3 regions of the Propionivibrio pelophilus DSM 12018 genome follow, and region 2 is predicted to be linked to each of the others. Evidence: riboswitches for the same ligand, from Rfam matches in the RefSeq annotation. Region 2 holds a riboswitch; each other region holds the start of a gene.
The links. A riboswitch is a leader RNA that binds a small molecule or an ion and turns the genes downstream of it on or off. The one in region 2 is predicted to bind cobalamin.
Positions count from the first base shown of each region.

Region 1: linked by a shared signal. The riboswitch ahead of BO74_RS08665 (energy-coupling factor ABC transporter permease) and the one ahead of cbiQ (cobalt ECF transporter T component CbiQ) in region 2 are both predicted to bind cobalamin.
Region 3: linked by a shared signal. The riboswitch ahead of cbpA (modified peptide precursor CbpA) and the one ahead of cbiQ (cobalt ECF transporter T component CbiQ) in region 2 are both predicted to bind cobalamin.

Region 1 is NZ_JCANUT010000015.1:37,618-49,451, forward strand. Features, by position in the region: gene cphA (cyanophycin synthetase) at 1-1,920, opposite strand, end outside; gene BO74_RS08650 (cyanophycin synthetase) at 1,938-4,103, opposite strand; gene BO74_RS08655 (cyanophycin metabolism-associated DUF1854 family protein) at 4,202-4,672, opposite strand; gene BO74_RS08660 (cyanophycin metabolism-associated ABC transporter) at 4,669-6,990, opposite strand; cobalamin riboswitch at 7,222-7,463, shown strand; gene BO74_RS08665 (energy-coupling factor ABC transporter permease) at 7,644-8,321, shown strand; gene BO74_RS08670 (energy-coupling factor ABC transporter substrate-binding protein) at 8,318-8,671, shown strand; cobalamin riboswitch at 8,749-9,030, shown strand; gene BO74_RS08675 (energy transducer TonB) at 9,601-10,383, shown strand; gene BO74_RS08680 (VanZ family protein) at 10,420-10,809, opposite strand; gene zupT (zinc transporter ZupT) at 10,818-11,705, opposite strand.
Region 2 is NZ_JCANUT010000072.1:7,955-16,121, reverse strand. Features, by position in the region: gene BO74_RS19090 (cobalt-precorrin-5B (C(1))-methyltransferase) at 1-804, opposite strand, end outside; gene BO74_RS19085 (precorrin-8X methylmutase) at 806-1,477, opposite strand; gene cobM (precorrin-4 C(11)-methyltransferase) at 1,474-2,271, opposite strand; gene BO74_RS19075 (energy-coupling factor ABC transporter ATP-binding protein) at 2,300-3,151, opposite strand; gene cbiQ (cobalt ECF transporter T component CbiQ) at 3,148-3,894, opposite strand; cobalamin riboswitch at 4,125-4,351, opposite strand; gene BO74_RS19065 (AI-2E family transporter) at 4,355-5,458, opposite strand; gene BO74_RS19060 (sulfatase-like hydrolase/transferase) at 5,622-7,532, shown strand; gene BO74_RS19055 (class I SAM-dependent methyltransferase) at 7,546-8,167, shown strand, end outside.
Region 3 is NZ_JCANUT010000009.1:32,271-44,104, reverse strand. Features, by position in the region: gene BO74_RS06325 (BCCT family transporter) at 1-738, opposite strand, end outside; tRNA gene BO74_RS06320 (tRNA-Gly) at 1,072-1,145, opposite strand; gene fusA (elongation factor G) at 1,371-3,428, shown strand; gene BO74_RS06310 (transglycosylase SLT domain-containing protein) at 3,493-4,197, opposite strand; gene BO74_RS06305 (VanZ family protein) at 4,452-5,636, shown strand; gene BO74_RS06300 ((2Fe-2S) ferredoxin domain-containing protein) at 5,669-5,977, shown strand; gene BO74_RS06295 (alpha/beta hydrolase) at 5,988-6,626, shown strand; cobalamin riboswitch at 6,669-6,860, shown strand; gene cbpA (modified peptide precursor CbpA) at 6,937-7,083, shown strand; gene cbpB (peptide-modifying radical SAM enzyme CbpB) at 7,084-8,463, shown strand; gene BO74_RS06280 (NAD(P)-binding protein) at 8,529-10,151, opposite strand; gene BO74_RS06275 (thiamine pyrophosphate-dependent enzyme) at 10,151-11,164, opposite strand; gene BO74_RS06270 (transketolase C-terminal domain-containing protein) at 11,175-11,834, opposite strand, start outside.

The DNA.
Region 1 (11,834 bases), on a different contig from region 2:
GGCCCGGTGCATGGCCATCACCGGATGATTGCGGTCGCAGGCGAAGTAGATGACCTTGCCCGGGCAGGCGTCGCCCATGCGCGCGACCATCGGGTCGGCGGCGTTGAGCACCGCGTAGCCGGTGTCCGGCTTGACGTTCTGCACGATGACGCGCTTGACTACCGAAAGATCCTCGACGGTGCTGATGTAGGACAGGCCGAGGTGGTCGCCCTTGCCGATGTTGGTGACCACGGCCACGTCGCAGCGGTCGAAGCCGAGCCCTTCCCGCAGCACGCCGCCGCGCGCCGTTTCGAGTACGGCGGCGTCGACGCAGGGGTGCATCAGCACGTTGCGCGCGCTCTTCGGGCCACTGCAGTCGCCGGTGTCGATGCGTTTGCCCTGGACATAGACGCCATCGGTGCTGGTCATCCCGACGCGGAGTCCGTTGTTGCCAAGGATGCTGGCGATCAGGCGCACGGTGGTTGTCTTGCCGTTGGTGCCGGCGACGGCGACCAGCGGGATGCGTGCGTCGTCGCCGTCGGCGAACATGTTGGCGATGATCGCTTCTCCGACCGCGCGGCCCTTGCCGTACGACGGCTGCAGGTGCATGCGCAGGCCGGGCGCAGCGTTGAGTTCGACGATGCCGCCGCCCTGTTCTTCCAGCGGACGGTGGACGTTCTTGCAGACGATGTCGACGCCGGCGATGTCCAGGCCGACCATCTGCGCGGCGGCGATGGCGCGGGCGGCGAAGTCCGGATGCACGTCGTCGGTGACGTCGGTGGCCGAGCCGCCGGTCGACAGGTTGGCGTTGTTGCGCAGGATCACGCGCTGGCCCTTGGCCGGGACCGATTCGGCGGTGAGGCCCTCCTCGGCGAGGCGGGCGAGCGCAATATCGTCGAAGCGGATCCTGGTCAGCGAGGTGGCGTGGCCGGTGCCGCGGCGCGGGTCGGCGTTGACCTGGTCGACCAGTTCGCGGACCGTATGCACGCCGTCGCCCAGCACCATCGGCGGCTCACGGCGGGCGGCGGCGACGAGTTTGTCGCCGACGACCAGGAAACGGTGGTCCTGCCCGCTGATAAAGCGCTCGACGAGCACGTCGTCGCTGATCTTGAAGGCCACGGCGTAGGCGGCGAGTACCTGCTCCTTCGTGGTCAGATTGACCGCAACACCTTTGCCCTGGTTGCCGTCCTGTGGCTTGACGACGACGGCCACGCCGTTCTCGATGCCGATCTCGCAGGCGGCCGCCCACGCATCGTCGGCATCCTTGACCGGACGGCCGGTCGGCACGGGTACGCCGGCCGATTGAAGCAAGCGTTTGGTCAGTTCCTTGTCCTGCGCGATCGCTTCGGCGACGGCGCTGGTCAGATCGCTCTCCGCGGCCTGGATGCGCCGCTGCTTGCTGCCCCAGCCGAACTGCACGAGGCTGCCCTGGGTCAGCCGGCGGAAGGGGATTCCACGCGCAACGGCGGCATAGACGATCGAGCCGGTGCTCGGGCCGAGGCGCACGTCCTCGTCGAGTTCGCGCAGGCGGTGCAGCGCGTCGGACAGATCGAACGGCGTGTCGTCGATCGCCGCCTGGCACAAGGCCTGCGCCAGTTCGAGGGCGAGCCGGCCGACTTCTTCCTCGCTGTATTCGACCACCACCTGATAGACGCCGGCTTCGATGGTTTGCGCGGTGCGGCTGAAGGTGACCGGGCTGCCTGCCTGTGACTGCAGGCCGAGCGTGGCGAACTCGAGCATGTGCGCCATGCTGTTGATGTCGCCGTCGACGACCGGCTGGAGCAGGGCGATTTCCGGGAAGCGTGCGCGCAGACGGGCTTCGAACCCCGGGATGTTGGCGATGTCGCGCTCGGCCTCGCTGCAGGAAACGATGGCTTCGATGGCGGTGTGCCGGCTCCACAGGTTGGGGCCGCGCAGCGCGCGGATGCGTGATACGTCCATTGTTCGTGTTCCTCGCGTTATTGCTGTTCGATGAAATAGGTTTCGATGCCGGTACGCATCACGTCCTGCGATACGCCGAGCGCCCAGGCCGCGGCGACGGCGGCCAGCACGTTCTCGGTCTGCGCGACGTCCTTGCCGCCGTCGGTGAGGGGGACGTCCTTGAGCTTGGCCAGCGAAATCTCGCCCTCGGCGCAGGCCAGCATGATCTGGCCGTAGCGCACGATGACCGCGCGCCGGTCTTTTTCGAGATGCTCCGTGATGACCGCCAGCGACGGATCGTAGGCGAAGTAGATGACCTCGCCGTCGCACAGCTCGGCCATTTCCACGAGGTCGGGCTCGCGGGCGTTGAGGACGGCTGCTCCGTTCCTGAGTACCAGGTCGACCTGGGTGCGCATGACGTTGTACACCTGTCCCGGCGTGTCGATGTAGTTGCGGCCGGTGTGGCGGGCCGCCTCGATGTTGGTGATGATGCCGACCTGGCAGCGGTCGTAGGCCAGGCCTTCGGTGGCGATGGCGTCGGTGCCGTTCTCGAAGACCGCGGCTTCGATGGCCCGGTTCATCAGGGTGCGATTGGCGTATTCCCAGCGCGCGCAGTCGCCTTTCTCGGACTGGCGGCGGTCGAAAAATACGCCTTTGCTGCAGGCCAGGCCGGTGTGTTTTCCGGACAGCGTGAGCAGGCGTGCGAGGAGTTCACCGACGGTCGTTTTGCCGTAGCTGCCGGTGATGCCGACGACCGGAATGCGGCCGCTGCTGCCGTTCGGGAAGAGGTGGTCGACGATCGCCTGGCCGACCGGGCGCGGCTTGCCGACGCCGGGTTTCAGGTGCATCAGCAGGCCGGGGCCGGCGTTGACCTCGACGATGGCGCCGCCCTGTGCGGCCAGCGGCTTCGAGATGTCCTCGCAGACGAGGTCGATGCCGGCGATGTCCAGCCCGACGATGCGCGCGGCGAGCGCGGCGATTTCGGCGGTATCCGGATGCACCTCGTCGGTCACGTCGAACTCGTGGTTGGCGTTGCGCTGGATCAGCACTTCGCGCCCGTCCTCGGGAATCGAATCGGCGTCGAGCTTCTGGCGCGAGAGTTCGATGCGAGCCGCGGAATCGATGCGGATGTTGGACAGCGGATGGTTCTCGCTCGAGCCGCGGCGCGGGTCGCAGTTGATCTGCAGATCGATCAGCTCGCGCACCGTGTGCTTTCCATCGCCGGTGACTTTCACCACGTCGCCGCGGTTGGCGGCGACGAGCTTGCCGCCGATGACCAGCAGGCGGTGTTCGGAGCCGGGGATCGAACGTTCGACGAGCACGCCGCTGCCTTCGTCGACGGCGATGCCGTAGGCCATCTCGACGTCCTCGCGGCTGTGGATGTCGATGAACACGCCGCGGCCGTGGTTGCCGTCGATCGGCTTGACGCACACCGGCAGGCCGATGTCCTCGGCCGCGTCCCAGGCGTCTTCCGCGCTGTCGACTTCGCGTCCTTCGGGCACCGGCACACCGCAGGATTGCAGCAGACTCTTGGTCAGGTCCTTGTCACGCGAGATGCCCTCGGCGATGGCGCTGGTGCGGTCGGTCTCGGCTGTCCAGATGCGGCGCATGGCGGCGCCGTAACCGAGTTGCACCAGGTTGCCGGTTTCCAGCATACGGATGCAGGGAATGTCGCGGTCGTCCGCAGCATCGACGATGCTTGCGGTCGAGGGGCCGAGGCAGCGCGAGTCGGCGAGGTCGGCGAGGCGTTCGACGGCGGCGTCGACGTCGAAGGGGCGGTCTTCCATCGCCGCCATGATCAGCTCGCGCGCTTCATGCAGCGCGGCGCGGGTGACCTGTTCTTCCCAGGCGCGGACGATGACCTTGTACACGCCGCGTTCGGAAGTCTCCCGCGCCTTGCCGAAGCCGCCGGGCAGCCCGGCGAGATTCTGCAGCTCAAGCGTGACGTGTTCGAGGATGTGTGCCGGCCAGGTGCCTTCCTCGACGCGGCGCAGGAAGCCGCCGGGTTCGCCGTAGCTGCAGCGGTGCTCGTACAGGGATGGCAGCATCGCCTTCAGGCGTTGGTAGTAGCCGGGAATGGTGTTGGACGGGCAGTCCTCGAGGTCGCCGATGTCGACGATCGCTTCGAGGACCGGACGGTAGGTCCACATGCTCGGTCCGCGCAGATGGCGGATTTCCCGGAAGATGATGTCTTTTTTTGTCATGTGTTTTCCTGCGCGGGGCAGTGAGTTGCGAAGGTAAGAATGGACAGGCAATTATGGGCCGAATAACGCGGCAGGCGCCATTCGGCTGACCCGGGGTGTCAAAGGAAGCGGTCGAGGATTTTCCGGCTGTGCGCGTCGAGGGCGCCGCGGTCGCGAATCAGGTACTGGATGCCGTTGCTGTCGGCAATCAGCAGCGCCGGCGCGGCGAGGCGGCGGATGTCCTCCTCGCCCTTCAGGATCAGCTTCGTCTCGCCGCGATTGGTGACGATCGTCCAGGTGCTCGGGGTGGCGTAGCTTGAGACGTCGATGATGCGTTCGATGACCGGCATGAATTCGCGGCTGGCGAGTTCGCTTTCAACCAACTGGCGCAACTCGGCGGGCAGTTCGGCGAGCGTGTCGATCCACGCCAGTTCATGGCCGTGTGGATCGACCAGCGCGATGCCGTTGTCTGGCGCGCCGATCGGGAAGGCACGTACCGGTACGGCCTCGTGCGTCTCGCCGTCGCTGCCCGTGAAGATCAGTTTCCCGAAACTGTCGCGGTGGAGGTGGAAGTCAGGCGTCGTGTTCATTCGCGGTCTCCCTTGTCATCGCCGCCTGCTTCGAGATCCGAGCCGCCCTCGGTATCGACGTTGCGGGCCTGCGCCTGGTACAGGCGGTAGTAATGGCCTTCCCTGGCCATCAGTTCATCGTGGTTGCCGACCTCGACGACGCTGCCGCGGTCGAGAACCACCAGACGATTGGCCTCGCGCAGCGTGGACAGGCGGTGGGCGATGGCAATCGTGGTGCGGCCGCGCACCAGGTTGTCGAGCGCCTTCTGGATTTCCTTCTCGGTCGTCGTGTCGACCGAGGAAGTCGCCTCGTCGAGGATCAGGATCTTAGGATCGATGAGCAGCGCGCGAGCAATCGAGATGCGCTGGCGTTCGCCGCCCGAGAGCGCCTGGCCGCGTTCGCCGACCAGCGAGTCGTAGCCGTGCGGCAGGCGCAGGATGAACTCGTGCGCATGCGCGGCGCGCGCCGCGGCGATGATCTCCTCGCGCGTGGCGCCGGGCTTGCCGTAGGCGATGTTCTCGGCGATCGTGCCGAAGAACAGGAACGGCTCCTGCAGCACCAGACCGATGTTTCTGCGGTATTCGGCGACCGGCACCGAGCGGATATCGACGCCGTCGATCAGGATCGCCCCTTCCGAGACATCGTAGAAGCGGCAGATCAGGTTCACCATGGTGCTCTTGCCTGAACCGCTGTGGCCGACCAGGCCGACCATCTCGCCCGGCTCGATGGTCAGGCTGATGTCGCGCGTGACGCTGCGCGTGCCGTAGCGGAAGCCGACGTTGCGCAGTTCGATGCGTCCGGCGACGGCGGGAAGATGCACCGGCGTGGCGGGCTCCGGCACACTGGAGACGTGGTCGAGAATGTCGAAGATGCGCTTGGCCCCCGCCGCAGCTTTTTGCGTCACCGAAACGATGCGGCTCATCGAGTCGAGGCGGGTGTAGAAGCGGCCGATGTAGGCGAGGAAGGCGGTGAGTACGCCGACCGAGATGTCGTTGCGCGAGATCTGCCAGATGCCGAAGCCCCAGATGATCAGCAGGCCGACCTCGGTGAGCAGCGTTACCGTGGGGCCGAACAGCGACCAGACCTTGTTGACCTTGTCGTTGACTTCCAGGTTGTGCTGGTTTGCGGCGCGGAAGCGCGCGGCCTCGCGGCTCTCCTGGGCGAAGGCCTTGACCACGCGGATGCCGGGAATGGTGTCGGCGAGCACGTTGGTGACCTCGGCCCAGATGCGGTCGACCTTCTCGAAGCCGGTGCGCAGTCGCTCGCGCACGGTGTGGATCAGGAAGGCGATGACCGGCAGCGGCAGCAGCGTGACCAGCGCCAGCCACGGGTTGATCGAAACGAGGATCAGCGTCGTCATGCTGATCATCAACACGTCGGTGGCGAAGTCGAGGAAATGCAGCGAGATGAAGATGTTGATGCGGTCGGTTTCCGAACCGATTCGTGCCATCAGGTCGCCGGTACGCTTGCCGCCGAAGTATTCCTGCGAGAGCTTCAGGAGATGCTCATAGGTCGTCGTGCGCAGGTCGCGGCCGATGCGCTCGGAAACGAGGGCGAGGATGTAGGTGCGCGCCCAGCCAAGCACCCAGGCCAGCAGCGCTGCGCCGAGCAGGCCGGAGAGGTAGAGCGTGACGAGGCCCGTGTCGATCGGTTTGCCGTTCTGGTACGGGATCAGTACCTTGTCCATCAGCGGCATGGTCATGTACGGCGGCACCAGCGTCGCCGCCGTGGTCGCCAGCGAGAGCAGGAAGCCGGCGAGAAGCTGCCAGCGGTACGGGCGGGCAAAGCGCCACAGGCGGAACAGGGTCCAGGTCGAAGGCGGCGTCAGCTCTTCCTTGCTGCACACCGGGCATTCATCCTGTCCGGCGAGCAGCGGCGTTTCGCATTTCGGGCAGACGGCCTGCGCCGATGGTGCCGGAGCGATCCCGGTGACGACGAAATCCAGTTGGCGGTTGACGTGGTCGATCAGCCGCCCGGCGGCGACGTCCTGGCCGAGGGTATAGCGCCACTGCGCCTGCCGGCCGGTGGCGTCGAAAAGTTCGAGACTGCCGACGCCGGCATGGTCGCGTCGCGTCAGACGCAATCCCTCGCGCAGCGGGTGACTCTGCCATTCCGGGCTGTCGCCGGTGCGGGCGAGCAACCTGCGGTCGGTCAGGGCGACCACTCCCTTGGCAAAGTGCAGGTTGGTATTGAGGTCGATCTCCAGCCAGCTCAGGAGCCTCTCCTCTTTCGCGAGTTGCGCCTCGACGACGGGCTGCCAGGCTTCGGGCAAGGGGATCTGGGAATGTGTCGGGAGAATGGCCTGGGGGGAGGTCGGCGTGGCAGGGCTCGGGGTCATGGTCCTTGATTCGTCGCGTTTTTTGTGACCGCTGGAGGCGGCTGGCGGAATTGCCGGAGTATAACGAGTCATGCCGGCGGTGATTTGTTGAAATCTCGTAACGATCGAAAGGCAAATCCGATGACCTGATGTAAAAAACGCACATCCGGGTGTCGATGTCGGCAAGAGGCTGCCGTTTCGGATTTGTGCAGTTTCCCCCTTTTTCCTTGTCATCGGCAAAAACGGGGCATAGAATCGCCTCCTGTTTTGGGTGCCCAGCTTCGCGACAGTGGAGCCGGGTGAAACGGGAAGCCGGTGATTCTGTACCTTTGTATTTTTGTACCCTTGGTGCAGCCATTCCGGCACAGCCCCCCGCTGCTGTAGGCCTGACGATTCCGGCAAATGCCACTGTGCGGCGTATCTGTATGCGCATGGGAAGGCGCCGGAGGAGGACGAAGGCGAGTCAGAAGACCGGCCCAGAATTGGTTAGGTGTTCCCCGGGGTGGGGTGAAGCCGGCCGTCTGGCGGCGAGCAGGGCAGTTCCAGGTCTTTACTCTCGCATTCCAGGCTTCCAGCGCTCGCGCTATCGTTTTATTGCGCCTGCATTCTTCCCCGTCGAACACGCGTGTCATTGCAGCACTGTCGCTGCAGCGTTGTTTTGCGAGGGAAACATAATGCACATCATGGAGGGCTTCCTGCCCGTCGAACACGCCATCGGCTGGAGCGTGGCTTCGTTGCCATTTGTTGCCTGGGGCGTCCAATCAATCAAGAAGCGCGTCGCCGCGAACCCGGAGCAGCGCATCCTGCTCGGCGTTTCCGCCGCCTTCTCCTTCGTTCTCTCGGCCTTGAAGATTCCTTCGGTGACCGGCAGTTGCTCGCACCCGACCGGAACCGGCCTCGGCGCACTGTTGTTCGGGCCGGCGGCGATGGCGCCGATCGGCGCGGTCGTCCTGCTCTTCCAGGCGCTGCTGCTCGCCCACGGCGGTTTGACCACGCTCGGTGCCAACATCTTTTCGATGGCCATCGTCGGACCGTTCGTCGCCTACGGCGTGTTCAAGCTGGCGCGTTCGCTCGGCGCCTCGCTGGCCGTGGGCGTTTTCCTCGCCGCAAGCCTTGCCGACCTGATGACCTACGTCACCACCTCGGTGCAGCTGGCGTGGGCCTTCCCCGACCCGGCCGGCGGTTTCGCCGCGTCGCTGGCCAAGTTCGCCGGCATCTTCGCGGTCACGCAGATCCCGCTGGCGATCAGCGAAGGCCTGCTGACGGTGCTCGTCTTCAATGCGCTGGCCCGCTTCAACCCGAAGGAGTTGCAGGACATGAAACTGGCCGAGCCGCAGGAGGTACGGGCATGAAACGGACGCAGAACATTTTGCTGATTCTCGGCGTGGTGTTCCTTGCGCTGGTGCCGCTGTGGATCGTCGAGCGTCCGGCGGCCGGGCCGGATGGCGAGGAAGTGGCGATTTTCGGCGGTGCCGACGATCAGGCCAAGGGCGTCATTGCCGAAATCCGGCCGGATTATCAGCCGTGGTTCGAACCGCTGCTCGAACCGGCCAGCGGCGAGATCGCGTCGATGCTTTTTGCCTTGCAGGCAGCCTTGGGCGCCGGGTTTATCGGCTACTACATCGGCGGCGCGCGCATGCGCGAGAAGATGCGTCGCGAAATGGAAGAGGCGGAAAAGAAGAAATCGAAGCGTGAGTCCTGATACGCGTCGATTGTTCCACGAGCGTAGAAACGCAGTAGAAACGTAATGCCGCGACGTCCGAGCCAGTTGGCCCGGGCGATCGCAACAATGCAGCAGGTGCCCGCTCAGCGTCGTTGACGGGTTAAACGGGAACGGGGTGCGCGGCGAATAACGAATCCGCCGCAATGCCCCGGCTGCCCCCGCAACGGTAAGCGAGTCAAAGTGCTTCATGGCTTCTCCTCCCCGGACGGAGCCAGTCACTGGGCCGCCACGTGGCGTCAGTCATGACGTGCGCGAACGGCCCGGGAAGGCGAAGCACCGGATGCCGGTTCCGGCATTCACCCGCAAGCCCGGAGACCGGCCTGATGCAGGTGCCGCGAGCAGTTAGGCGGCGTGTGCAATTGACCTTCCGTGGGGTGCGGGGGGCGGCCAGAAATCGACCGGGGTTTTGTGCTTTTCCTCTCCCGATCCTCTTCTCCGCCCGCCGGGCAGAAGGTCGGATCAAGTGGTTTTAAAGAGGTCTGATCATGCAGCGCGAGTCCTGCACGTTACGCAGCATCCAGTTTCGCGACAGCGTCGGCGCTCTCTCCCGAATGTCACGAATCCCGCACGTTGCCCGGCTGTTGTCGGGACGCGCATTCCCGATCAATGTCGCAGAAACCGCCAATGCTTCACTGGACATGACGGCGGCGGTGGTGGACGCGGCGCCCATTCCGGTGGAACGGCGAAGAGAAGGAGGGCCTAGTTTCCTCGTTGTTCTCGGCGTGTTTCTGCCGATTTCCCTACGTTCCGTAGCCCCGACATGCTGCGCATAGCCTTCCTCGCCGTGTTGGCGCTTTGGGGCATGGCCGCCGGCGTTGTCCTTTGCCTTGCGGAGTATCTTCCGGAGCCCGGAGCCCGGAGCCCGGAGCCCGGAGCTCGGAGCCCGGAGCACCGGAGAGGCGCGATCCGTGAGCTTCACGAATGATCATGCAATAGAGGCGCTTCCGGTGTGGGCGCTGGCGAGTTCGTTGCTCGCCCATGCGCTCCTGTTCGCTGCATTCCCGTCGCGAGTTCAGCCTTCCTTGCAGCCCGCGAAGCCTGCGATCATGGCCGCTCTGATTGCTCCGGTGCGACATTCCGGCTCGGCGACAGAGCCGTCGTCGGGGGGCGGGGTTGTGGGGGCTCCAGCACGGGGGGGCGTTCCCGCCCCGGCGCCGGTCGTGGTTCGCAAGCCTTTCACGCAGCGAGTCGAGGGGCGGCAGTCGCCGCTCGAAACAATGCCCCGTCCGGTGCCTGTTTCCCCAAGGGCTCCGTCGCTTCCGTCGTTGGCGCCGTCCCCCGTCCGTGAAAATGGTTCGGGAGGCGAAAGCAATCATTCAGGCGGTCCGGACTCCGGTGCGGGGGGGCTCGCTGCCGGAAAAACGGCGGCCGGCCCGGGAGTCTCCCCGGGGGGAGGAAACGGGCCCCTGACTCCGGCCCGCTTCGACGCCGGTTACCTGAACAATCCCTCTCCGCCCTATCCAGCCCGGTCGCGGCGACTGGGCGAGGAAGGCAAGGTGATCGTGCGCGTGCGGGTGTCGTCCGAAGGAAATGCGGAAGAGGTCGAAATCAAGGCGTCCTCCGGCAGCACCCGACTCGACGAATCCGCCCTGCAAACCGTACGCCGCTGGCAGTTCCTTCCGGCACGGCGCGGCAGCGACACCGTCGCGAGCTGGGTGCTCGTGCCGGTGCTCTTCCGGTTGGAGCAATGAACGGCAAGTGGAGGGGGCGGGTCTGGAAACGGGGCGTTACGCGACTCGGCGTGTCAGTCGGGGATAAACGCCGAGCATCGCGGCCGCGGCCGTCAATGATGCAGTGACATCGACGCCCCAGTCGAACAGCGCAGCGCCGCGATAAGGAAGGAAACTCTGCACGAATTCATCACCGGCGCCCATGGCCGTCACGATGAGTACCGCACCTATCGCCCGTTCGCCCAGCGTCTTACCTCGGCCGATGAACAACAGGATGGTCAGCCCGGCGTAGGCAAGGGAGTGCAGTACCCCGCCAGGTGCGTACTCGCCGATTTCCTGGCGGGCGCCCGGAATCGAGCCGAGCACCAGGATCAGCAGGTAGATGATGTAGGCCGCCCAGGTACAGTGGGCCTGGAACCGTGGGTTGAGTAATGTTCGTGTCAGCATGGGTGCAGTTATCGCATCAACAGAAGGCTGACGGCCATCACGCCCATTCCGGCGACCAGTCCGAACAGGCTGTCGTGTCCCTTGCCGTAGGCGCGGCTGGTCGGCAGGAGTTCGTCAAGGCTGATGTACACCATGATCCCCGCGACGCCGCCGAAGAGGATGCCCATCAGTTCCGGCGGGACCACCATGCCTTGCCCGCCTGAAATGAGCAGCAGGATCAGGTAGGCTACTCCAGCGCCGATCGGCTCGGCCAGCCCACTGAGCAGCGAGTAGAGGAACGCCCGCTTGCGGTCGCCGGTGGCGTAGAAGATCGGCACTGAGACGCTGATGCCTTCCGGGATGTTGTGCAGCGCGATGGCGATGGCAATGGCAATGCCGAGGTGAGGATTCTCGAGCGCGGCGAGGAAAGTGGCGAGTCCTTCGGGAAAATTGTGGATGCCGATGGCCAGGGCGGTAAACAACCCCATGCGCATCAGCTTGTGGTGATCGTGCGTGTGGTCGTGACCCAGATGCAACGCCTCCTTGACCTCTCGCGACGGGGCCAGTGGCGCGTGTTCGTCATGTAGCGGCCGGGTTTCCCTCTCACTACGGATCTCGTGTGGATTCTCGCCGGCGGGAATCAGGTTGTCGATCAGACCGATGAGCAGCATGCCGCCGAAGAACGAACCGACGTTGACCCAGTTTCCCCAGTAGTCGCCGAATCGCTCGGTCAGGGCTGTTTGACCTTTGAAGAAGATTTCGACAAACGACACGTAGAGCATGACACCGGCGGAAAAGCCGGTGGCCACTGAAAGGAAGCGGTAATTCGTGCGTTGCGCGGTGAAGGCGATGATGCTGCCGATGCCGGTGGCTAGCCCAGCAAGCAGCGTGATGCCCAGCGCGATCCAAACATCCATTGTTGTTGTGTCCAGTACGAAGGTTTCCGCCTGCGTGGAGAAAGGCAGAGGGTGGCGCTTATCTTACGGGCAGAGGGTGGGGGCGTCCAGAACGGTGTCCTGAACTGTGGATTCGCAGCGCGGACCAAA
Region 2 (8,167 bases):
GGCCATTTTGCGTTTGATCGCCGTCTGGAAAGCGGCTTTCACAAAATCGCCCATCTGCACGAAGCAGGCCTCGTCGAGGTCAGGCAGCTGGCGCATGGCAAACTTTTCGCTGCGGCCGCCGGTGGTGAAGACGATCGAGGTTTGCCCCTGGTTGGCGGCGACGTCGACGGCCTGCACGACGCTGGCGCGGAAGGCTGCCGTCGAATACGGGCGGACGATGCCGGTGGTACCGAGGATCGAGATGCCGCCGAGGATGCCGAGACGGGCGTTGAGCGTCTTCTTCGCCATTTCCGCGCCGCCGGGGACGGAAATCGTGATCTCCAGCCCGTCGTGGTCCAGCAGTTCACCGGCGACGGCACGCGCGTTGTCGACAATGTTGCGCCGCGGCACCGGGTTGATCGCCGGGCCGCCGACCTCCAGCCCGAGACCCTCCTTGGTGACCGTGCCGACGCCTTCGCCGCCCTTGAGCATGATCTGGCCGGCGGCGCCGGGCAGACGGCGCACCTCGGCGGTCAGGTGCGCCCCATTGGTCGCGTCCGGATCGTCGCCGGCGTCCTTGACGATGACGGCACGGGCTGAGTTGGGATATTCCGCGTCAGCGACGTGGCCTTCAAGAACGGCAAAAGTGACGTCCTGTCCGTTCGGCAGGCGGCTGACGACCGTAGCCGGCACCTCGCCGGTCAGCAAGCCGAGCGTCGCCGCACGGGCGGCGGCGGCAGCGTTGGCGCCGGTGGTGAATCCGCTGCGATGGCCGCGCTTGCGCTTGCCGTCACCCTTGCGGATTTTCTCGGGGGCGTCGCTCATCTCACCGTTTCTGTTCGGCTTCGGCGAGGGCCAGCAGCGCGTGGATCGCCGCGACGACCAGCGTCGAGCCGCCCTTGCGACCCTTGATGGTGACCCACGGCACTTCGTCGACGGTCATCAGCAGGTCCTTCGATTCGGCGGCCGAAACGAAGCCGACCGGCATGCCGACGACCAGCGCCGGGCGCACGCCGTCCTCGCGGATCAGACGGATGATTTCGAGCAGCGCCGTCGGCGCGTTGCCGATGCCGACGATGGCGCCGTCGAGGTGGCCGAGGCGGTGCGCCTTGCGCATCGCCTGCACGGCGCGCGTGGTGTCGTTAACGTGCGCCAGTTCGATCACGTCCGGGTCGGAAATGTAGTGGTGCGTGCTCATGCCGAAGTGCTTCATGCGCGGCTTCGACAGGCCGACACAGATCATCTCGACGTCGGCGACGACCGGCGTGTCGAGTTTGAGCACGGCCTTCAGGCCGGCCTGCATCGCGTCCGGGTGGAAAGCGGTGAGCCCGTTGAAGTCGAAGTCGGCATTGGCGTGGATCATCCGCCGCACCAGCGGCCATTGCTCGGCGGTGTAGGCGTCGTGCGGACCGGCCTCGGCGTCGATGATCGAGAACGAGTCGTGCTCGATGGCACGCCCGGCGGCGGTGATCTGTTCGGTGACGGTGTTGGTGGTCATGGCGTGGTCGGCGTAGTAGGCGTGGCCTTGCGGAAACGGTGGGTGAATTCGGGGTCGTAGAGCTTGGAGCGCACCAGCGATTCCCAGTTCGCGGCGCCGAGCGTCGGGCTGGCGACGATCATCGCCTGGCTGCCGATCTTCTCGGCCTGGCACTTCTGCTTGATGTCGGCGAGCGTGCCGCGCACGATCTTTTCCTGCCCCGGCCAGCTGGCTTTCTGCACGACGAGGATCGGCGCGTCGTCCTTCCAGCCGGCGGCGCGCAGGGCACTCTGGACTTCATGCAGCAGGGTGATCGACAGGTAGATGCACAAGGTGCAATGGTGCGATGCCAGCGATGCAAGGTCTTCGCCCTCGGGCATCGGCGTGCGCCCGGCGGTGCGGGTGAGAATGACGGTCTGGGTGACTTCCGGCAGCGTCAGCGTTTCGCCGGCTGCGGCCATCGAGGCCATCGCAGAGGAAACGCCGGGCACCACGGCCCACTCGACGCCGGCGGCGGTGAGCGGGCGGGTCATTTCGATCAGCGCGCCGTAGAGGCCGGGGTCGCCGGTCTGCAGGCGGATGACGGTTTCGTGGCGGCTGGCCTGGTCGAGCAGCCAGGCGACCATTTCTTCGAGCGTCATGTCCTTCGAGTCGCGGATCTCGCAGCCTGCCGGCGCGTAGCGCGTGGCCGCCTGGTCGACCAGCGAACCGGCGTAAAGGATCGCGCCGGCCTGTTCGATCAGCGTGCGGCCCTTGACGGTGATCAGGTCGGGGTCGCCGGGACCGGCGCCGACAAACCAGATTTTTCCGGACATCAGTCGATTCTCCCAGGGTGAGTTGCGGTCATTGGAAATCCTTTTCGGAGGCGTTCAGTTGTGAAATCAGCTCGCTCATCGCACGCGGCTGGCTGTCGGCCGGAAGCAGTTTCCGGGCGACGAGCAGACGGTGCAGTTCGACGAGGCCGGGCATCGGCAGGCGGGCGGCGGCGAGCGCCTCGGCGTGCTCGGGCAGGGCGGTGGCGGCGAAGGCGGCGGTGCAGCGGCCGCCGGCCATCAGGTGGATGCGGTCGGCCCAGCGATAGGCGAAATCGATGTCGTGCGTGGCGAGCAGCAGGGTGATGCCTTGCGCATGCAGGCCGTCGAGGACGGCGAGCAATTCGGTGCGCATGGCGTGGTCGAGGCCGGCCATCGGCTCGTCGAGGATCAGCAGGCGCGGTTGCATGGCCAGCACGCCGGCGATGCAGACGCGTTTCTTCTGGCCGAAGGAGAGGTTGTGCACCGGCCGGTCGGCGAACTGCGTCATGCTCACGGCGTCGAGCGCCTGCTCGACGCGATCACGCACCGTGGTCATGTCCAGTCCGAGGTTGAGCGGGCCGAAGGAGACGTCCTCGCGCACGCTGGCCGAGAACAGTTGCTGGTCGGGGTTCTGGAAGACGAGGCCGACTTCGCTGCGCAGGGCGCGCAGGCCGGCGCGGCTGTGGTCGACCGGCTGGCCGGCGTAGCGAACGACACCTTGCTGAGGCTTCAGCAGGCCGTTGGCGTGCTGGAACAGCGTCGTCTTGCCGGCGCCGTTGGCGCCGATCAGGGCGTTGCGGCTGCCGCGCGCGATGCTCAACGAGCAGCCGGCGAGGCCGGCGTTGCCGTCCTGGTAGCGGAAGGCGACGTCGTCGAATTCGAGCAAAACGTCTGTCGTCATCGCATTACCATGGCAAAGAGGATCAGCAGCGCGGCGCCGACAGCGGCCAGCACGATGTCGCGCCCGCTGTTGGGGTATTCCGGCTCGAGGAAGCGAAACGCGCCGTCGTTGTTGCGCGACTGGGCGGCGACGTTCAGATCGTGCGCGCGTTGCCAGATCTGCAGCGTCAGGTTGGCGGTCAGGCTGCCCAGCGAGCGCAGCGTCAGCGCCGGCGTCGCGTAGCCGAGGCGGGCCGCCTGCGCCGTGCGCGTGTCGTGCAGCGCTTCGGAAAAGACGAACAGCATGCGGTAGCAGAGGACCATGATTTCGAGCAGCACCTCCGGCATCTTCACCCGGCGCAGCAGGGCGATCAGGTCGACCAGCGGGGTGGTCAGCGCGAGGAACAGCAGCGCGGTCAGCGCGGCGCAGGAGCGGGCGGCGAGCTGCAGGATCGGCGTCCAGCCGGCCGGCAGCCAGCGTACCGTGAAGCCGCTGCTGTCGGGCGCGAAGTCGAGCGAATACGCCAGTGTCAGGCAGCCGAGCAGCAGGAAACCGAGCGGCGGCAGCGCGACGCGGAGGAAGTGGGCGGCCGGTACGCCGGCGCCGATGATGGCGGTGAGTACGATGAGCAGCGCGACGAAGGCAGCGGCCGCCGGGCGCGTCGCGGCAAACGCAGCGATCAGCGCACCCAGCGCGAACAGCCCCTTCGCCGCCGGCGTGACACGACGCCAGCGGTTGCCGTAGGCGCATTGCTCGATCAGCATCGGTCGGTCGTTCGCGGCGAGGCGCCACACGAAAGGCGCTGGGCTGGAATCTGATGACTGACGACGCGCATGAACTTCCCTGACAGTAACGACGGACAAACAACGATGCAGGGATTCGGTGGGATCAGCTCGGAAGACCGGCCGTCAAAAGGCGGAGTGCTGCTGCGGAAAAATGCAGCTGCGAGCCAGGCGGCGAATCTACAGGACCGTTCCCCTCACCCCGAGGATTGGCACCACATGCGTTTCGGGCCGGTCTTCTGACTCGCCTTCGTCCTCCTCCGGCGCCTTCCCATGCGAAAAATGTCGCACAGTGGCGTGTTGCCGGAATCGTCTGGCCTACAGCAGCGGGGGGCTGTGCCGGAATGGCCGCACGATGAAAAGTGCGCGGCGTCACCGGCTTCCCGTTTCACCGCGTCCGACGGGTATCGGGCGCGGAACCTGAAACGCGCGGAAGTATACGCTAATCGCGAACGCTGCGGCGTCTCCGCGGCTGTCGGATATCCGCAGTCGCGGTCTCTTCTTCGTAGAGGTGTTCTGCCCACTCGCCCCAGACGGCCCAGGCCACGGCGAGGACGATCGGGCCGGCGAACAGTCCGACCAGGCCGAAGGCCAGGATGCCGCCGAGCACGCCGAACAGCACCAGCAGGAAAGGGATGTCGCTGACGCTGCTGATGAAGAACGGGCGCAGGACGTTGTCGATCTGGCTGACCACGGCGGCGCCCCAGATCCACACGCCGATGGCCGCGCCGGTTTCGCCCTGGGCGAGCAGGATGGCCCCGGAGGCCCCCCAGGCGAACGGTGTGCCGAAGGGGATCAACGCGAACAGGGCGGTCATCAGCCCCAGGGTGACCGGCGAGGCCAGACCGGCCACCCAGTAGCCGGCGCCGGCGGCCATGCCCTGCACCAGGGCGGTGAGCAGGATGCCGTACACCACCGCGCGCGTCGTCGAGGCCGCGGCGGCGAGGTAATCGTGCGTGCGCTTGCCGATGAAGCGCGCCATGACGTGGCTCAACTCGTGGATGATCCGTGCCCCGTCGCGGTAGAAGAAGAACAGGATGGTCAGTACCAGGACCAGCCGGATCAGGGTTCGTCCGAGGCCGCCGGCGAGGATCGCCGCCTGCGAGAAGTGGCTGGACAGCCAGCCCCTGACGGCGTGGGCCACGCCCTGCGGGTCGCCGAGCAGTTGCAGGCGCTGTTGTGCCAGCCAGTCGCCGAGCCACGGCATGTCGCGGAGAAAGGCGGGGATGTCCGGCGGACTGGTCATGAACGCGCGCACGCCGTTGTAGACGGTGACGACCTCCTGTTGCGCCAGCCAGGCCAGCCACAGCAAGGGGGCGAACAGCGTGATGGCGGCGATCGCCGTGGCCACCCCGGCCGCCAGCGTGTCGCGTCCGCCGCATCTCCGGCGCAGCTTGTCGGCCAGCGGCCAGGTGGCGTAGGCGAGGATGCAGGCCCAGGCGATCAGCCCGATGAACGGGCGCATGACGATGAAGACCAGGATGGCCAGGCCGCAGAAACCGAGCCAGGGTGCGATGCGACGATTGATGGGCGAGGAGAAGGGCATGCGTGAAGCGGAGGTGGCTGAGAGCGGTTAGCGGGAGGCCGTAGGATACGCTTTCGCCGGTTCCGGTGCATCCGCCCGCGTGGCCAGGGGGAGGGCGCCGCCGGATTAAGCCCCGCTTAAGCAAAGACGGCTAGACTGTCCGTTTTCGTGCGGAGTCCTGCCGATGCCGTCCTGTCCGTTTCGCGCCAGAGTGCATGCCTTCCTGCTGCTGAGCTGGATATCCGTCGTCATCCACGTCTGCACGTTTACCTCCGCCGCCCAGTACGCCACGCCCGGCCTCGCTGCCTGGACCTTGGCGGCGACGGTCAGCTACGGCCTTCTCTACCTGGTGCCAGCGTTGCTGCTCGGGGTGATGGCCGTACGCGCAGTGGCGCGCTGGCCGCAGGCGCGATGGCTGCCCCGGTTCGGCGGCGGCGTGATGATCGGTGCGACGGGGCTGACCCAGGTCCTGCTCTTTGCCGACGGCGTGATCTTCCGGATGTACGGCTTCCACATCAACGGCTTCGTCGTCGATCTGGTGCTGACGCCCGGCGGCATCGAGTCGCTCGGGGCGAGTCTGTCCACCCAGCTGACGGCTGCGGCGATCGTCGTCGCGTTGCTCGGCTGGCAGGCACTGCTGTATTACGGGATCGCGCCGCGCGCCGATCGCCTGTCCGGTTTTCTCTGCCGGTTGCGCTGGCGCTGGCTGCTGCCGGTCGTGTTCGCGCTGATGCTCGGCGAGCGCGTGGCCTACGCCTACAGCAGCGCCGCCAACTATCGCCCGATCCTGTTCGCCAGCGGCCACTATCCGTTCTATTTGCCGCTCACCGCGCGCAAGGTGGCGAAACGGATCGGGATAAAGGAACAGTCGGCACCGGACGAAGGCATCGCGGTCAGCGAAGGGAAACTGAACTATCCGCAGGCGCCGCTGGTTGTCGAGCCGCCGGCGCGTCTGCCGAACATCGTCTGGCTGGTCGCCGAGTCGCTGCGCTTCGACATGCTCGATACCCGAATCATGCCGAACACCTGGGCGTTCTCGCAGCAGGCGCTGCGCCTGGAAAAACACTTCAGCGGCGGCAACCTCACCCAGATGGGCGTCTTCTCGATGTTCTACGGCCTGTACAGCCCGTACTGGTTTTCTATGCTCGACCATCGACGGGCCCCGGTGCTGATCGACGTCCTGCAGCAGCAACACTACCAGTTCGGTTTGTACACCAGTCAGCGCTTCACCTTCCCGGCGTTCGACAAGACGGTTTTCGTGAACATCCCGAAAGCCGACCTGCACGAGCGCTCCGGTGGCGCCGAGCCCTGGCTGCGCGATCGCCAGAATATCGACGACATGCTCGGCTTCATCGACCGGCGCGATCCGTCGCGGCCGTTCATGACCTACATGTTCTTCGAGTCGACGCACGCGAATTATTCCTTCCCCGCCGAGACAGTGCTCGCCGAGCCGTACCTCAACGATCTGAACTACCTGACCGCCGATTTCGCCGCCGACATCGGCAAGATCAAGAACCGCTACATCAACGCGGCGCACCACGTCGACCAGCAGATCGGGCGGGTTGTCGACCACCTGCGCGAGAAGAGCCTGCTCGACAACACGATCGTCATCGTCCTCGGCGATCACGGCGAGGAATTCATGGAGCGTTCGCGCTGGGGGCACAGCGCCGAGTTCAACCGCTTCCAGACCAGCACGCCCGCCGTCGTTTATGTCCCCGGCGCCAAGCCGCGCGTCGTAACGGGAATTACCAGCCATCTCGACATCCCGGCTACTCTCTTGCCGCTGCTCGGTGTGCGCAACCCACCGTCCGACTACTCGGTCGGCCAGAGTCTGCTGGACCCGGCCTACCGCCGCGACTATGCTGTCGCCGGCGACTGGAATCGCATTGCCTACATCGGCAACGAGCTGAAGATCTCGTTTCCGGTGAACGCTACAGGCGCGGTAAAGAACGAGATGACCGATGGCGACGACCGGCCGCTCGATGACAGTGTGGCAGCGAAGGCGAAAGTGAAGATGACGCCGGCGCTGGCGGAGATTCTGGGCGGGCTTTCCCGATTCACCCGAAAGACAGCTGACCTGGTAAACAACAAGTAACAGGGAGACCACGATGACTCAGAAAAACGATTTGCCCCATTACGCATTCTCGGAGAAATACGGCGCGACGCACGCCAAGGCCTATTTCGAGAAGCATCAGGACGGCCCCTTGCGCCGCTTGTCGAACTGGCGCGAGCACGCAATGGCGCGCAAGGCGCTGGCAATGGCCGGGCGGCCGCGCTCGGTAGTCGACCTGCCGTGCGGCACCGGGCGCTTCTGGGCGTTGCTGGCGGAGGAGAAGGAACGCGTCATCCACGTGGCCGACAACAGCCAGGACATGATCGATGTCGGCATGGCCCACCGCCCGAAGGAAATCACCCGCCGGATCAAGTCGGCCACCTGCTGTTCGGCATTCGCCACCGGATTCCCGGATAACTTTGTCGACAGCGTTTTCTGTTTCCGCCTGCTGCATCACATCGGCAAGCGCGAAGACCGGGTGAACATGCTCAAGGAGTTCGCGCGCATCAGCTCGGGCACGGTGATCGTCTCGCTGTGGGTCGACGGCAACTACCGCGGCTGGCGCGAGCAGCGGCGCCTGCGGCGCAAGGAACTCGAGAGCGGCATCCTCGAACACAATCGCTACGTCATCCGCCGGCAGGATATCGAGGCCGAGTTCGCCGAAGCGGGACTGCGCC
Region 3 (11,834 bases), on a different contig from region 2:
GAGCGTCGCCAGCACCGCCAGGATATCGATGAGGTGGCCCGACCACCCCCACACGCGCTCGCCCAGCAACGGGTAGAACACCGAACGGATCGTCAGCGGCAGGCCCTTGTTGAACGAGAACAGGGCCAGTCCCAGTGCCAGCACCGCGTATATCGCCCACGGATGAAGCGCCCAGTGGAAAATCGTGGCGGCCATGCCCAGGCGGGTAGCAGCGGCAGCATCGCCTGCTGCGCCAGCGAGCGGCGCCCAGTCGGTGCGCACGCCGTTCTCGATCACCGTACCCCCCATCGCGCTGCCGAAATGCGACAACGGCTCGGACACGCCGAAAAACATCAGCCCGATGCCCATGCCAGCTGCGAAAAGCATCGAGAACCAGCCGAGATAGGAATAATCCGGCACCGCTTCCGTGCCCCCCAGACGTACGCGGCCCAATGGTGAGAGCGCCACCACCAGGCACACCAGCACAAAGATGTTTCCCGCGCTGAGGAAGAACCAGTCCAGATTCGACGTCAGCCAGCTGCGCATGCCACTGAACATCGGCTCAACCTGGTTCTGGAAGGCCAGTGTAAGCACGACAAACGCGACCACCAGCAAGCCTGAAACGGCAAACACACGGTTGTGGATATCAAGGCCGAAAGGGCCGACATTCACGACGATGTTGTCTTGCCCAACCTTGTAGTCGGTATTGATCGGATTAACCGCCCCGTCGGGGACCATCGGGTCTTTTTTCTCTGCCATCGCGACTTCTCCATGACATGCTTCCGGATTGAGAATATCCGTTTTCAAAATAGCAGTCAGCCGATTACTTTTGCATCTGTTTCAAGCAAGCTGTGAATTTTCAGGACGCCTGACGCGGCGATGGCCTGCTTGAGATGATCACAAACGCGCCGCCAGAAGATGACGGGATTCAGCTACTCCGCAGCTTGAGTATCCACCCCTGAAGCAAGGCCGATACGCAGTCAAGTGTCAAGTAGAGGCTGGCGCTCCTGGATCTCAATGACCGACTGTCTGGAAAAAATACTTTCCTGACAGCAGCTTATAGAACTCAGTGGGTGACCATGGAAGAAAAACTGGAGCGGGTGAAGGGAATCGAACCCTCGTATGCAGCTTGGGAAGCTGCCGTTCTACCATTGAACTACACCCGCGAAGGCGCACATTCTATGCGTTTGAGCGCAAGTGTTCAATCTGAATCAGAAAATTTCGGCGCATGCGTTCGTCGATCGAGAAAACTCGGGTTGGCACTTGGCTGGCAAGACATAAAGCGTAGAATGAAACCGTTGTGTTGGATCATGCGTAATCGGTAGCTCGACTCAGGGTATTGCCGTATTTGCACCCCACGTCGAGCATTTTCAAAAGAACTGGGGGAAAACATGGGTCAGAACAACACGGTCAACCTTCGTACTGTAGCCATTGTCGGCCATGGCGCAGCCGGCAAGACGTCACTTGTCGAAACGCTGCTCGCCGCGGCCGGCGCGATTCCCAGCAAAGGCTCTGTTGAAAAAGGAAACACAGTCTGTGACCACGACCCGCTGGAGCGGGAACTCGGTCACTCCATCCAGTCCGCAATCGCCTCGCTGAACTGGATTGATAGACAAATCCACGTAATCGACACACCCGGATACCCCGATTTCGCCGGGCAAGCCATCGGCGCCCTCGCCGCCGTCGACACCGCACTGGTTGTCATCAACGCACAGAACGGCATCGAGCTATCGACCGAGCGGATGATGAAACTGGCGGCTGCGCGCAATCTGTGCCGGATGATCGTGATCAACAAGATCGATGCGGAAAACGTCGATCTCCCCAAACTGGTCGGCGAGATCCGCGAACGTTTCGGACGCGAGTGCATGCTTCTCGATTTGCCATCGCACCACGCTCAGGATGTCGTCGAAGTACTCGGTCACGACGGTGGCGAAAGCGATTTTGAATCAGTCGCCGCGATGCACCGCGCCCTGATCGACCAGATCGTCGAGGAGGACGAAGACCTGCTCGCCCGTTATCTGGATGAAGGTGCCGACCCCTCCGTCGAAGAACTGCATGCCCCCTTCGAAAAGGCACTGCGCGCCGGCCACCTGATTCCCATCCTGTTCGTCTCGGCCAAAACCGGCGCCGGCGTTCCGCAATTGCTCGACGTCCTGGCAAAACTGGCGCCGAACCCGGCGGAGGGGAATCCCCCCCCGTTCTTCAGCGGCGAACCGGACGATCCGGACGCTGCGGCATTCGATGCCGTACCCGACCCCGGCAAGCACGTGCTGGCACATGTCTTCAAGATCGTCAGCGACCCGTTCGTCGGAAAGCTCGGCATTTTCCGCGTCCACCAGGGAACGATCCGGAAGGACACCCAACTCTTCGTAGGGGAGGCCAAACGCGCATTCAAGGTCGGTCACCTCTACCGCCTGCAAGGCAAGGAATACGTCGAGACAGAGGCACTCGTTCCGGGCGATATCGGCGCCGTGGCCAAGGTAGACGAAATCGAATTCGACGTGGTCCTGCACGACTCGCACGATGAAGACCACATCCATCTGAAGCCGCTCGAATTCCCGGAACCGATGCAGGGTCTGGCGGTGGAAACCAAGCGCAAGGCCGACGAGCAACGGCTTTTCGACGTATTGCACAAACTCGAGATCGAGGACCCCTGCTTCAAGGTCGAGCGCCACCCGACCACCAACGAAACCGTCATTCGCGGCTTGGGTGAGATTCACCTGCGCACCAAACTGGCCCGACTGGCCCAGCAATACAAGATCGAACTGGCGACCAGGCCTCCGCAAATCGCCTACCGCGAGACGATCACCAAGAAGGCGGAAGGACATTGCCGGCACAAGAAACAAACCGGCGGCGCCGGCCAGTTCGGGGAGGTCATGCTGCGCGTCGAACCACTGGAGCGCGGAGCCGGCTTCGAATTCGTCGACATGGTCAAGGGCGGGGTGATCCCCGGCGTATTCATGGCCTCGGTCGAGAAGGGCGTCCGTCAGGCGCTCGCGGACGGCGTCGTCGGCGGATTCCCGGTGCACGACATTCGCGTGATTGTCCATGACGGCAAGTCACATTCGGTAGACAGCAAGGACATCGCGTTCTTCACCGCGGGGCGAAAAGCCACCATTCAGGCCATCCAGGACGCAACGCCGATCATCCTCGAGCCCGTGGTGGATATCGAAGTCCTGGCTCCGGAAGCTTCCGTCGGTGATCTGTCGGGCGACTTGTCCAGCAAGCGCGGCCAAGTGACGGGTACCCAGCCGCGCGGCACAGGGACGATGGCCATCAGCGGCAAGGTGCCGCTCGCTGAACTGGACGATTATCAAGGCCGGCTGAAGTCCCTGACCGGCGGCCAAGGTTCATACAGCATCGCGTTCTCGCACTACGCGGCGGTACCCAGCGGCACGCAACAGCAACTGGCAGCGCAGCACAAGACTATCGGTCTGGAAGACGACTGACCAGGCAAGCGACAAAGCCAGCGACCCGCCACAAGCGGGGGCTGGCTTGCGATGCGATACGCGATCAGGCGTTCGACGCCAAATTCAGGTCCCGGCGCACGGCTTTTTCCATGCGGGCCTTTTCCGCCAGCACCTTGTTCGCATAACCGCTCTCGGGATCGGACGACCCGGCATATTGTTGCAGCCCCGGGACCAGCCCGCCGCGACGTTTTATCGCCTCCTCGAGCACGCCGACGCCGACACGGATGTTCACTGCCGGATCGAAAAGATGGCGACTACCCAGCCCGGCCGGGAATTTGTCCATGTGGAAACGCGGAATAACCTGCATCAGGCCGCGCGCGCCCAGCGAGCTTTCGGCGAACGGATTGAACCCCGACTCGATACCGATGATCGCCAGAATCAGCAAGGGATCAATACGGCGTTCCTTGCCAATCAGATCCGCGGCCTCGACGATCGGCCTCACGGCTTCGGGCGAAACACGATAACGACGCTTCACGTAGCTAAGAACCGCCGTGAACTGGGGCTTGGCTTCGGGCACACCACGATGCACAAGACCTTCGCCAGAAACCGGAAGGACGGCAGGAACGGAAGCCTCGACGACCGGCGCAGGAACCTGTGTGCCAGCCGGCACGTCCTGCTCATCAAAAAAGTGACCGACGGTGCCGAGAACGAACAGCAACCCGACAATCATCACTGCGTACTGGGTAAAACTGGAGACGGCATCCAGACTGCGTGCCATCGATTTTTTGAGAGTTACAGCAACAGACATGCTCTCTCCTTTCACTGTTGTCATCGCGCAAACAGACAAACTTGCCGTGCGACAAACGGTTATAGGCGGGTGCATTGCCCGGAAGCGGCAGAAGGAAGGAGTGCCGCAGGGCAAAACTACTTCAGGAACTGAACGTCGTCAGTAGTAGAGTCAAAGAAAAAAGACAAGTTCCGCACTACGCCGCTCCTGAACAACGGCCTCCACAGTGCGGGAGAGCGCGAACTCTATTCATTGGACCGGATTTTGTCAAGCCCATGACTTTTCTGAAGAAAATGCATGACGACGGACTCCATCAACGCCCGGTGAAGATAGAATCACCTCTGCACGACATTCCACGCACGACAATGGCCGCAGGCAAGTCATCCGCTCACGTACCGGCAGAAGGCGCACAACCGGCGCCTTCCTGGCGCTTGCCGCGCTATCTGGCTGGCTGCTACTTGCTCCTGATCATCTACGCCAGCCTGCACCCTTTCTCCGGCTGGCAATCCCCCGGACTCTCGCCCTTCGTCTTTCTGGAAGCAGCCTGGCCTCGTTACTGGACAGGGTTCGACCTGGCGGCCAACATCGCCGCCTACCTGCCACTCGGATTTCTTCTGACACTGGCCCTCGGTGCGCGGCACAGCAAAGCCTGCGCCGCGCTTCAGGCCTTCGCGCTAGGGACACTCACCAGTTTCGCCATCGAAACCCTGCAGTCGTTCCTGCCAAGCCGAGTCCCCTCTTCCCTCGACTTGATCTGCAACGGAACCGGGACCGGACTGGGAGCGCTCCTGTCGATATGGTTTGGTGCAACGCTTTTCGCAAAGATCGATAACATTCAGCGTCAATTCCTTGCGCACATTCCCAACAGCGAGTACGGCCTTGTGGTGACCGGCCTGTGGATGATTACCCAGCTTTCTCCAGAAACCGTCCTGTTCGGATCCGGAGACCTGCGCCAGCTATTCAGCATCGCTCCACCTGTTCCCTATGCGGCACATTCTTTCTTCGCCATGGAAACCGGCATCATCATCTGCAACATGCTCGCCGTCGGTCTGCTGATGCGCACCTTCTTCTTGCCAAAAGCCAACGCCTGCGTAGCTTTGCTCGGTTTTTTCCTTTTTTCCCTGTTCATCCGCACGCTGGGCGCCATCATCCTGATCGGGCCTCAAAGCGCGTTTGCCTGGCTGTCGCCCGGCGCCGGCCTCGGACTCATGCTTGGGGGAGTCCTGCTGCTGGCAGCGCAATACATACCCCGCCCAGCCCGCATCGCGCTCGCAGGCGTCACGCTCATGGCGGGAACTGTTCTGGTCAACATCACTCCATTCAACCCTTACTCTGTCGCCGCACTGACTGCATGGCGCCAGGGACACTTTCTCAATTTCAACGGGCTTACCCGGCTGACTGCCAGTTTCTGGCCGTTTTTATCGCTCCCCTACCTGATTCTGCTCGGACGACGCATATAGCCCAACCAGAAAAATTACTTGAGGACCGGACCATGAGCTACTTCAAACACCATGTCTTTTTTTGTTGCAATCAGCGTGAAAATGGCGAGAGCTGTTGCAACAACCTCGGCGCAAGCGAGGCTCTGACTTACGCGAAAGACCGGATTGCCGAGTTAAAACTGAAGGGGAAGGGAAATATTCGCATCAACAAGGCGGGGTGCCTGGACCGATGCGACGAAGGCCCCGTTCTCGTCGTCTATCCCGAGGAGGTGTGGTATCAGTACGTTGATACCGACGATATCGAGGAAATCGTCCAGGAGCATCTGATCCATGGCCGGGTGGTTGAACGCCTCAAGATCTAGGCCCACCCGAATGAAGCCAACCACCCGAACAATCGCCATCGATGGCCCAGCAGGGAATATCGAAACACGGGTCGATTCGCCGGATGACCCTCGGGGCATCGCTTTGGTCTGCCATCCGCACCCCCTGTTCGGCGGCACCAACGAAAACAAGGTGGTACACACCGTCGCCAGCACCTTGGGCCGGATCGGCTATGCCGTGTTCAGCCCGAATTTCCGCGGGGTGGGTGCCAGCGAGGGAAAACACGACGACGGACGCGGCGAAACCGAGGACATGCTGCTGGTGCTCGACGAAGCCAAACGCATTTTCGGCGAACTGCCCGTCGTGCTGGCCGGCTTCTCATTCGGCGCCTACGTGCAGTCGCGCGTGGCCGACGCGCTAGCCAAGTCAGGCCAACCGGCCCGGCGACTGATCCTGGTCGGCACCGCCGCCGGCCACGTCGAAGGCGCGCGGAACTACGCCACGGAGGCAGTCGCCGAGGACACCCTGGTCATCCACGGCTCGGCAGATACCACGGTTCCGCTCGACAACGTTCTGGCCTGGGCCGAACCGATCGACCTTCCAGTCATCGTCATCCCGGGGGCCGACCATTTTTTCCACCGCAAGCTGCACATCATTCGCGACATCATCCTGCGCGCCTGGCGCGAGTAACCGCCTGATGACAATGACTTGACCCGCCCCCGGCGGTCAAGGACAATGCGCGCTCCATTCAATCCGACGAAACGGAACACGGTGCAAATCCGTGGCGGGCCCGCCGCTGTATCCGGGGACGAACGCTGCACGGTCGGCAACGACCAGCCACTGACGGAGAACACTCCGCCGGGAAGGCGCAGCGCTCAGGCTGATCCGGTAGCCAGAAGACGTGTCGGACTGAAGCGGAGCTTTGGCAAGGGCTCCGGCTGAAGGTATGCAGCCGCGTACCTTCAGCCGGAGCCCTTTTTCATTTCCCGAGGAGAGGAACATGTCGCAAACCGTTCAAAAGCAAGATCACCAGGCCGCACAAACCAGCCAGCCCGCTGCTCCGACCATTGCCATCCGCAAGAGCTGCAATCCGGACGGCATCGGCCTCTCGCACTATGTGCTGATGGACAAAAAAGCGGCCAAGTAGATGACCGACGCCAATTTTGCCCGGGCCGCATCCTGCGGCCCGCTGATTCCCATGGACATCGGCCACGACATCTATGCCGCCGTCACCGACCCGAACACGGCCTTTTGGGCGCTCGTCGACAAGACACGCATCGCCGAAGCGATGGCCGAAAGCACACCGCTGATGCAGGATTTCCGTGCCAAGGCCGACGGCTTCGCCCGTGAACTCCACGCTTTGCGTTTCGAGCTGACGCCTTCCGGGGTGTACCTCAACCCGACCGAGCGCTGCAACCTGAACTGCACCTATTGCTACCTGCCGAGCAAGCAACGCAGCGGTGGCCAACACATGTCGACAGACCGTCTGATCGCCGCGCTCGGCAAGCTGCGCGACTATTTCCGCTCGGCCATGCCGGAAGGCCGCACGCCGCGTGCCATTTTCCACGGCGCCGAACCGCTGATGAACAAGGCGGCGGTTTTCGCGGCGATAGAGGAATTCGGCAACGACTTCGCCTTCGGCATCCAGACCAACGGCACGCTGCTCGACCGGGAGGCGATCGACTTTCTGACCAGGCGCAACGTCAGCATCGGCCTTTCGCTCGACGGCCCGGTCGCCGGCATCACCGACGCCACGCGCCTCACCTGGGGCGGCAAAAGCGTTCACGACAAGGTATTGACGGCCATGGACGCCTTGCGCGGTTACGGCTCGTGGAGCGTGATCACCACCTGCACGACCGAGAATCTGGCGCACCTGACACGGATGGTCGAGCTGTTTCACGCGCACGAGGTGCCGACCTGCATGCTCAACACCCTGCGCTGTACGCTGCCCGGCGCCCGCGGCGTCAAGCCAGCCGACGCCGACATGGGCAAGGCCCTCTTCGCCGCGCTCGACCGCACGCACGCGTTGTACCGCGCAACCGGCCGCAAGCTGGTCGTCGCCAACTTCGCCAACATCCTGCTCGCCATCCTGGCGCCGACGGCGCGACGGCTGATGTGCGACATCTCGCCCTGTGGCGGCGGGCGAGCCTTCTTCGCCCTGGCCGCCGACGGCAACCTGTATCCGTGCAGCGAGTTCATCGGTCTGCCACGCTTCAACGGCGGCAACCTGTTCGACGAGGGCGGCGTCAATGCGGCGCTGGCATCCGACGCTTTCCGCACCGTCACTGCGCGGAACATCGACACCTTCGCACCGTGCGACGACTGCGCCATCCGCCATTTCTGCGGCTCGCCGTGCCCGGCCGAAGCGCACGAGATGAACGGCGGCATGGACAGGATCGGCGCCTTCTGCGAGTTCTACAAGGAGCAGGTCAACTACGCGCTGCGCCTGATCGCCGACAGCAAAGCCGACGACTTCCTGTGGGACGGCTGGGACGCGGACACCGAAACCACCTTCCTGATGCAGTAACGCCGCATAAAAAAGACGGGACGGTGACTCGCGTCACCGTCCCGTTTCACTTCACACAACGAGGATCAGTTGTTTTCCGGCACCATGTTGATCGCGCCGCACGGGCACTCCGACACGCAGAGGCCGCAGCCCTTGCAGTAGTCGTAGTTGAACTGGAAGCCCTTGCCCGGCCCGAGCTTGATCACCGCGTTGTCCGGACAGACGCCGTAGCAGTTGTCGCACTCGAAGCAATTGCCACAGGACAGGCAGCGGCGCGCCTCGAACAGCGCATTGGTCTCATCGAGCCCGCCCTGGACTTCCTCAAACGTCGATTGACGGCGGATGATGTCGAGCATCGGCCGCACGGTCTTCGGCGCATCGGAGTAGTACCAGGTGTTGAGGCGCTCGAAGGTGGCGAGCTGCGGCTTCGGCGGTGCGACGTAGGCCGTCCCGCGCAGCCAGCCGTCAATGTTGCGCGCAGCCTTCTTGCCGTGGCCGACACCGACCGTGATGTTGCGCTCGGTCGGCACCATGTCGCCACCGGCGAAGATACCAGCGTGACCGGTCATCATGTTGGCATCGACCTTGACCGCGCCATCGGTAACTTCCAGCCCGGGAACGCCCTCGAGCAACCCGAGGTCGACGTCCTGACCCAGCGCCAGGACGACCGAATCGGCCTCGAGCGTCTCGATTTCGCCGGTCGGTTGCGGGAAGCCGTTGGCGTCAAGTTCCATCTTCTCGACGGTGATCGAGGCGTCGCCGGCTTTCTTGATCGTCGACAACCACTTGATCATCACGCCTTCCTGCATCGCCTCCTCGACCTCGAAGTCGTGCGCCGGCATCTTGTCGCGGGTGCGGCGATAGACGATGATCGGTTCGGCGCCCATGCGCTTGGCGGTACGGGCCACGTCGATCGCCGTGTTGCCGCCGCCGTAGACCACCACGCGGCGGCCCAGCATCGGCTTCTCCTCGCCTTCCATGCTGCGCAGCACCGAGACCGCGTCAACGATCTTCGAGACCGCGCCGGCCGGGATGTTGGTGCGCTTGCCGATATGCGCGCCGACGGCCAGGAAGGCCGCGTCGAAGTTGCCCGCCTTCATCGTTTCGAGGATGTTGTCCACCTTGGCGTTGAGCTTGACCTCGACACCCATCTCGACCACGCGCTGCATTTCGGCATCGAGCACGTCACGCGGCAGGCGGTACTTGGGAATCCCGAAGCGCATCATGCCGCCGAGCATTGGCCCGGCTTCATACACGGTGACGCGGTGGCCGAGGCGGCGCAGGTGGTACGCGGCCGACATCCCCGACGGGCCGCCGCCGACGATCAGCACATGCTTGCCGCTTTCCTCGGTCGGCTGAACCAGCTTCCATTTGCGCTTGATCGCCTCGTCCCCGAGGAAGCGCTCGACCGAGTTGATCCCCACCGCAGCATCCAGGTTGGCGCGATTGCAGGCGCCTTCGCAGGTGTGATAGCAGACCCGTCCCATGATCGCCGGGAAGGGATTGTCCTTGGTCAGATGCTGCCAGGCTTTTTCGTAGTTGCCGGACTCAGCATGGAACAGCCAGCCCTGGATATCTTCGCCCGCCGGGCACTGATTGTTGCAGGGAGGCAGGCGGTTCACGTAGACCGGCCGCTCGGTACGCCAGGAGCCGGTATGGTTGGCGAGCGACGAACCGGGATCCAGGGTAATGGCAAAAGGCTTGTTCATCAGTTCGCCTCCTTCTCAAGCAAATCGTATTTGCGGATGTTCTTGTCGGCTATCGCTTGCAGCCGGGCGATGGTGTCGACCGCCGGCGTCTTGCCGAACAGGTGGGCAAAGCGCTTCTGCGGCCGCAAGTACTCTTCGACCGGCAGCAGGCGGCGGATCTTGGTCGAGTGGGTCAGTTCACCCCGTTCGGCTTCGAAGACCGGGAACAGGCCGGTTTCCTTGGCCAGACGCGACATCCGCAGCGTATCGTCAGACGCGGTTCCCCAGCCGAGCGGACACGGCACCAGGATATGCAGGTAGCGCGCACCGCGGAAGGTCATCGCCTTGCGCACCTTGTATTCGAGGTCACGCAGGTCAGCCACCGTCGCTGTCGCGACGTAGGGAATCTCGTGCGCCATGGCAATCGCCGGGACGAACTTGCCCTGCCCGAAGGGGTTGCCGGGCTCCGGGCCGACCGGCATGGTCGTCGCCGTGCGCGCTGCCGGCGGCGTCGCCGAACTGCGCTGGATACCGGTGTTCATGTAGCCGCCGTTGTCGTAGCAGATATAGAGCACATCGTCGTTGCGCTCGAACATCCCGGACAGGCAGCCGAAGCCGATATCGGTCGTGCCACCGTCACCGCCCTGCGCGACGACGCGCACATCACCGGCGAGGCCCTTTTGTCGCTTGACCTTGCGGGCCGCCGCCACGCCGGTTGCCACTGCCGCGGCGTTGCCGAACAGTGAGTGAATCCAGGGAATCTGCCAGGACGTTTCAGGATAGGGCGTGGAAAACACTTCCAGGCAGCCGGTGGCATTGACCGCCACCATCTGCTTGTCGGTGGCATGCATTGCCGCGTCGATGGCATAGCGTGCGCCGAGCGCCTCGCCGCAGCCCTGACAGGCGCGGTGCCCCGAATTCAGGGAGTTGGTCCGCTCCATGTTGGCTTGCACGCTGCGCTGATCCTGCGTCAACAAGCGGTTGCCGACGGTGAACGTGCCGGTCTGGTAGAACTTGACGGGTTGAAAGCTCATGGTCGTGTCCTCAGCTGTGTTGGGCAACGTGGCTGCTGCCGACGTCGCGCAGGATGTTCTCGGCGACCGGGCCGGAGCGGCGCTTCTGGCGCTCGCGCTCCAGTTGCTTGTTGACAATGTTCCAGTCCAGATCGAGGAAGGTCAGCGGGGGAAGATCGTCGCCCAGCGCCTTGTCGAAGATGGCCCGCAAGGATTTCTTCAGGATCGGACGCCCGCCCAGGCCGGCAATGACCGTGTAGTCCTTGACGCTGGCGCCATCGAGCGCGGTGCGCACATCGGTGGCGACAACGCCGCCGATACCGACCGAAAACGCCTTCTCGAGAACGACGATGCGCGTCGCGCCTTTCAGGGCCTCGCGCACGGCTTCAAGCGGGAACGGACGGAAGGAGATGATGCCGAGAACGCCGATCTTCACGCCCTGCTCGCGCATTTCGTCGACCGTATCCTTGATCGTGCCGAGTACGGAGCCCATCGCAACCACGACCGTTTCCGCGTCGTCCAGGCAGTAGCCGCGCACCAGACCGCCCGAGTCCCGGCCGAACCCTGCCTTGAATTCCTCGGCGATTTTCGGGATCAGCTCCAAGGCGCGCAGCTGCTTCTCGTGCTCCAGATAGCGCACTTCTGCGAAGGCTTCCGGCCCGACCATGGCGCCGATCGACACCGGATCGGC